DNA from 2 places in the Bradyrhizobium sp. IC4060 genome. Region 2 is predicted to be linked to the other one. Evidence: predicted binding sites of a transcription regulator. Region 2 holds the regulator's gene; the other holds the start of a gene.
The links. The regulator LexA, encoded in region 2, represses DNA repair genes until DNA is damaged. The targets are predictions, from matches to a motif close to TGTTCNNNNTGTGTTCNG.
Positions count from the first base shown of each region.

Region 1 (3,416 bases), on a different contig from region 2:
GTAGCTGGTGAGACGGGAGAGCTTCCAACACGCTCGGTGTCATCGTCCGCGAAGGCGGACGATCCAGTACTCCGCGGCGTCTCGGTTCAACCACACGGGCTGCGGAATACTGGATGCCCCGCGTTCGCGGAGCACGACAGTGTGCCCTAGTCTCACTCCCCCGCCTGGAGCTTGCGCGGAAACAGCTCTGCCGCTCCCGTCGCCACCAGGCGCGGCGCCTCCGGCGCATCGCTCTTGCTGAAATCGAGTTCCTCGATGCGCCCTGCGCGCTTTTCGATCTTGTCGGCGGAGATCAGCACCTGGCGGACGTCCTCGTTCACGTCGGCAAAATGCTTTTGCAGCTTGAGCACGCGGTCGCGCAGGCGCCCCAGATCGTCGCCGAGCTTGATCACTTCGGTGCGGATCTGGTCGGCGGCGTCGCGCATGCGCGCATCTTTCATGATCTGCTGCATCACCTGGATCGCGAGCATCAGCAGCGACGGCGATACCAGCACGACGCGGGCGCGATAGGCCTTCTGGATCACGTCGTCGAAGCCGTCATGGATCTCGGCGTAGACCGATTCCGACGGCACGAACATCAGCGCCATCTCCTGGGTCTCGCCGGTGACGAGGTATTTTTCGGCGATGTCACTGACATGCTTCATCACGTCGCCGCGCAGCCGCTGCGTGGCAACGCGCCGCTCCTCGTCGGTGCGGGCGTCGTGCAGCGCCGTCATCGCCTCCAGCGGAAACTTCGCGTCGATGCAGAGCGGGCGCTGGTCGGGCAGGAACACGACGCAGTCCGGTCGTTTTCCGGTCGAGAGCGTGAACTGGAACTCGTAGGAGCCTTTGGGCAGACCGTCCTGGACGATCGCCTCCATCCGCGCCTGGCCGAAGGCGCCGCGCGACTGCTTGTTGGCGAGTACGTCGCGCAGAGTGGTCACCTGCGTGGTGAGGTCGGTGAGGTTCTTGTGCGCGTTGTCGATGATGCCGAGCCGTTCATGCAGCGCGCGCAGGCTCTCCATGGTGTTGCGGGTCGAATGTTCCATGGACTGGCCGACTCGATGCGTCACCGAATCAAGCCGCTCGTTGACCGCGCGCGCCATCTCGGCCTGGCGTCCCGCCAGCGCCTGGGTCATGGCGTCGACCCGCCCCGAGGCCTCGCTCTGGGCGTGCAGCACCTGGGCGAGCCGCTCCTCGAGCTCGTCGGCCCGGATCGCGTTCGCCATGGCGAGTTCCGCGCCACGCCGCCCCGAGCGCGCGATCACAACCGCAATCACAACCAGCAGGATGAGGACGAGCGCACCGAAGCCGATCAGCGCATCGACGATGCGCACCGGCCAGTCGCCCAGCATGACAATGATCTCGTTCATGCCGCCTTGTAGCCGATTCGCCGCGCTCTCGCGAACGAAGAGGGAACATTCTGGGTTAACCGGCCCCTAATTTTCATGGTTAATGAAAGGTGAAGTTTTATGGTTAGCGAGGGGTTAAGGGGTTCCGGGCCGCATTGACCGCATCCGGCGCGCGGCTTAAATCGCGGCCATGGCCCTCAGAGAAATCATCATCCTGCCCGACAAGCAGCTGCGCCTGGTCTCCAAGCCGATCGAGAAGGTCACGGCGGAGATCCGCAAGCTTGCCGACGACATGTTCGAGACCATGTACGACGCGCCCGGCATCGGGCTGGCGGCGATCCAGGTCGCGCAACCCTTGCGTCTCATCACCATGGATCTCGCCAAGCGTGACGAGAGCGGCGAGACCAAGCACGTGCCGCGCGTCTTCATCAATCCTGAAATCATCGCCTCGTCCGAGGAACTGTCGGTCTACGAGGAAGGCTGCCTGTCGATCCCGGAATATTACGAGGAGGTCGAGCGTCCCGCGAAGGTGCGCGTGCGCTTCACCGATCTCGACGGCAAGGTGCACGAGGAGGATGCCGAAGGCCTCTACGCCACCTGCATCCAGCACGAGATCGACCATCTCAACGGCGTGCTGTTCGTCGACTATCTGTCCAAGCTCAAGCGCGACCGCGTCATGAAGAAGTTCGAGAAAGCCGCCAAGCGCGCGGCGGAGTGATAATTCCTCCGCCGTCATGCCCGGGCTTGTCCCGGGCATCCACGTTCTTTGCCGCCGCGAGCAGGACGAACGTGGATGGCCGGGACAAGCCCGGCCATGACGAGTACCTTGCTCGTTTCAAGGATTGTCTCGTCAAATGCCCCTCCGCCTCATCTTCATGGGCACGCCCGATTTCTCCGTGCCGACGCTGCTCGAGCTGGTCGCGCATGGGCACGAGATCGCGGCCGCCTACACCCGCGCGCCGAAGCCGGGCGGCCGGCGCGGCCTGCAATTGCAGCCGACCCCGGTCGAGGAGGCCGCGCGAAAGCTCGGCATTCCCGTGCTGACGCCGAAGACGCTGAAGACCGAGCAGGCGCTGGCGGAGTTCCGCGCCTTCGATGCGGACGCGGCCGTCGTCGTCGCCTATGGCATGATCCTGCCACAGGCGATCCTCGATGCGCCAAAACTCGGCTGCTACAATCTGCATGCCTCGCTGTTGCCGCGCTGGCGCGGCGCCGCGCCGATCAACCGCGCCATCATGGCCGGCGATGCCGAGAGCGGCGTGATGGTGATGAAGATGGATGTCGGCTTAGATACCGGCGACGTCGCCATGGCCGAGCGCATCACGATCACCGACAACATGACCGCGCTCGACCTGCACGATCGTCTGTCCCGCCTTGGCGCCGACCTGATGGTGCGCGCGATGGCCGCGCTCGAACGCGGCGGGCTCCAGCTCAAGGCGCAGAGCGAGGACGGGGTCACCTATGCCGCCAAGATCGAGAAGGCCGAGGCGCGGATCGATTGGAGCAAGCCGGCGCGCGCGGTGCTGCGCCACATCCACGGCTTGTCGCCGTTTCCCGGTGCCTGGGCTGAGCTGGGGGATGCGCGCGTAAAAATCCTGCGTTGCGAGTTGGCGCAAGGCTCCGGCGCGCCTGGCGAAATGCTCGACGATCAGCTTACCGTCGCCTGCGGCGACGGCGCCATCCGCATCATCGAGCTGCAGCGCGAGGGCAAGGCCCGCATGCGGGCCGCGGACTTCCTGCGCGGCGTGCCGTTAAAGGCGGGATCCAAATTCACCTGACACTGTCATACCCCGCGAAGGCGGGGTATCCAGTACGCCGAGGCTTCTCGGTCAATCGGATAAGCTGCGGAGTACTGGGTTGCCCGCCCCAGTGCGCAACAGCGCACAAGGCGGGCAATGACGACGAAACTGGACACGATGCCCCGCTACAAGCTCACCATCGAATATGACGGCGCGCCATTCTTCGGCTGGCAGGTGCAGGACACGCTGCCATCGGTGCAGGGCGCGCTGCAAGCCGCGGTGAAGGCGATGACTGGTTCGGATCTGCGCGTGCACGGTGCCGGCCGCACCGATGCCGGCGTGCATG
Region 1 covers NZ_JADYVJ010000009.1:214,041-217,456, reverse strand. Annotated here, with positions in the region: gene rmuC (DNA recombination protein RmuC) at 153-1,352, opposite strand; gene def (peptide deformylase) at 1,522-2,049, shown strand; gene fmt (methionyl-tRNA formyltransferase) at 2,186-3,109, shown strand; gene truA (tRNA pseudouridine(38-40) synthase TruA) at 3,248-3,416, shown strand, end outside.
Region 1: rmuC (DNA recombination protein RmuC) is a predicted target of LexA. The motif match lies at 1,383-1,400, and genes of this name have one in related genera.

Region 2 (3,416 bases):
CTGACCTCTCCGCCAAGCTGATCAGCAAGGCCGCCGACCTAAAATCCCAGGCGGACCCGCTGCCGGACAAGGATCAGGGTCCCAAGCCGCCCGACGTCGCGGACATCAGTCCGGGCGATCCGACGGGGCGTTGAACGATGTTGGCCGTGGCGCTCGTCATTCTCGTCCTTGCCATGGCAATCCTCGTTCCGGTCTGTCTCGCCTTCCGCATCATGCCGCGGCGGAGTTGAGCCGACCTCTTCCACCCCGCGATCACGCAGGATAAATCATCCCGCGTGCTGCTTTGCCTCACGCCTGCACTCGGCTAGAACTCTCGCCGCCCATTGACTGATGTGCTCAGCAGGAGTTCGCCCGTGGCCCTGATGCCGGTTTCTGACGCGCTTGCCGCGGTGCTGGCCGGCGTCGAGCCGCTGGCTGAACAGATGGTTTGCCTCGACGAGGCCTACCATCGTGTGCTCGCCCGCGATGTCGCGGCGCGGCGCACGCAGCCGCCGGAGGCGATGTCGGCGATGGACGGCTATGCCGTACGCACGGCCGACGCGGCAAACGATTCGAGGTTGACCGTCGTCGGCGAGGTCGCGGCGGGCCGGCCGTTCGCGGGAAGCGTCGGCCCCGGCGAAGCCGTGCGGATCTTCACCGGCGGCGTCGTTCCCGACGGCGCCGATGCCGTCGTGATCCAGGAGGACACGGCTGCCGACGGCAAACATGTGACGATCAAGGAAGCCGCCATTTTCGGCCGGCACATCCGCCCTGCAGGCGTCGACTTCCGCGAAGGCGACGTGCTGCTGCGCAAGGGAATCCGCCTCACCGAGCGCGATCTCGCCCTTGCCGCCGGAATGAATCATCCGCATCTCGCCGTCATCCGCCGCCCGAGGGTTGCCGTTCTCGCCACCGGCGACGAGCTCGTGATGCCGGGCACCACGCCTGGTCGCGGCCAGATCGTCTATTCCAACGGCTATGCCCTGCATGCGCTCGCCCGCAGCGAGGGCGCCGAGACCATCGACCTCGGAATTGCCGCCGATACACTGGAGGCGACGTCCGCCGGCATCCGCCGCGCGCGCGAGAGCGGCGCCGACATCCTGATCACGACCGGCGGTGCCTCGGTCGGCGACCACGACCTGGTCCAGCAGGCGCTCAAGGGCGAAGGCATCGCGATGGCGTTCTGGAAGATCGCGATCCGGCCGGGCAAGCCGATGATGCACGGTCGGATAGGCGCGATGCGCGTGATTGGCCTGCCCGGCAATCCCGTGTCGTCCTACGTGTGCGCCTTCCTGTTCATGGTCCCCTTGATTCGCGCCCTGTCGGGCCGTTTAGCGATTCATCATCGGCGCGAGCGCGCCGTGCTGGGCCGCGATCTCGCCGCCAACGACCAGCGCGAGGACTATCTGCGTGCGCGGCTGGAGGAGCGCGACGACGGCACGCGCGTCGCCCTTCCGGTCAGCCATCAGGACTCCTCCCTTCTTGCGAATCTCGCTGCGGCACAGGTACTTCTGGTGCGCGCACCGTTCGCGCCGAAGGCCGAGGCCGGCACGCCTTGCGAGGTGCTCCGGCTGCCCGTCTGAGCCGCCCAGCCACACGCATTCCGCGAGCTTGGCCGCGTTCACCATAAATTAAGCAGTTGCGGAACACATATCGAACATATAGTGTCCGTTCATGATTTGTTTCGAGGATGTAGCGGCTTAGTGCCGGCTTCATCGTGTCGGAATCGAACGACATCAACCGGGGGACTTTGGTCGAGATGTTGACGCGCAAACAATACGAGCTTCTGCGGTTCATCAGCGAACGTCTGAAGGAAAGCGGCGTGCCGCCGTCCTTCGACGAGATGAAGGATGCGCTCGACCTGCGCTCGAAGTCAGGCATCCATCGCCTGATCACTGCGCTCGAGGAGCGCGGCTTCATTCGCCGCCTGCCCAACCGTGCCCGTGCCATCGAGGTGATCAAGCTGCCCGAGCTCCAGGCCGCCGCCGGCAATCGCCGTGGCTTCACCCCGAGCGTGATCGAGGGCAATCTCGGCAAGGTGCGCGCGAGCTCCAGCCCGCCCGCGGACGAGGGCGAGCGCCCCGTCGCGGTGCCCGTGATGGGCCGCATCGCCGCCGGCACGCCGATCGAGGCGCTGCAGACCCGCAGCCATACCATCAGCGTGCCGCCGGACATGCTCGGCTCGGGCGAGCACTACGCGCTCGAAGTGCGCGGCGATTCGATGGTCGAGGCCGGCATCCTCGACGGCGACATGGCGCTGATCCAGCGCAACGAGACCGCAAATACCGGCGACATCGTGGTGGCATTGATCGACGACGAGGAGGCCACGCTCAAGCGCTTCCGCCGCCGCGGCGCCTCGATCGCGCTCGAGCCCGCCAATGCCGCCTACGAGGTCCGCATTCTTCCGCCGAACCGCGTGAAGATCCAGGGCAAGCTGATCGGGCTTTACCGGAAGTACTGATACCGAAAGCATCCAGCGCCGCGCGCGCTTCGATCGGTATCGTCGATCCAGGATTGGAGCGGAGGTTTGTCCGCTCCGGCCGGACGGTTTCTCAGGTTCTGCGCTGACAGTCCGGTCTCTCTTCGCGCGCGACATCGCCCGTGCAGGTACGCAGCCGTTTCTGCTTCGCCCGTAGAGTTGTGCCGGCAGCGGTGATAGCGCTGGGCCGAATGCAAGGACGCGAGGTTTGTTCCTATCGAATCCGGGAAAGATAATGTGATCGCGTGCTGCAGACGCGAGCCGCAGATTTGCCCATAACCGAGCAGAGCGTTGTATGCTTCCACTCTGATAGAGGCCTGCGCCTCGAAAGAGACGCGGGTCGCTATCCCAGCATGAGGAGCACCCGATGTGTGACTACAGCCTGCATGCCGTCGCGACGCGCCCCGCCGAAGTCGGCGAGACGATCGTCACGACAACCTTCCGCGGCACCTCGACGCGCGGCTTCGCTTCCGAAGCCGATCCTTCCGTCGCGGTCTGTCTGCTCCCGGGAACGGAGCTCGCTTTCGCCGACAACGTCCGCTACGACAACCGCTGGATCTGGACGCGCACCGTGAACTCTCGCGTCGGCAAGTTCGGCAAGATCGACCCGCACATTCCCGATCGCCATCATGACGCGATCGAATTCCCCGACGGCAAATACGTGCTGGTGACGCAGCTCGTCGAAGGCCAGCGTGCGACCGTGCTGCAATTGCCGGTGACGCAGCCGGTGCCCGAGCGCGAGCACAAGCCGCAGATCGTCGCCGAGACGCGGCCGCCCACGATCACGCGCTTGCCGATCGGCTGACGCCCTGCGCCCGACGGGGCGAGGCCCGGATTGAAATTACCGTCGCCGGCCGAGGCCGGCGAGCCCGGTGAGTTTGTGTTTCAGGACATTCGATCGGCGAGCCTCCGCGCCTCGTCGCCGCACGAAGTTTGAGCCGTCCTGCCTGAATTTTGA
Region 2 covers NZ_JADYVJ010000006.1:97,511-100,926, forward strand. Annotated here, with positions in the region: gene I6F16_RS20995 (hypothetical protein) at 1-134, shown strand, start outside; gene glp (gephyrin-like molybdotransferase Glp) at 354-1,562, shown strand; gene lexA (transcriptional repressor LexA) at 1,739-2,440, shown strand; gene I6F16_RS21010 (hypothetical protein) at 2,826-3,263, shown strand.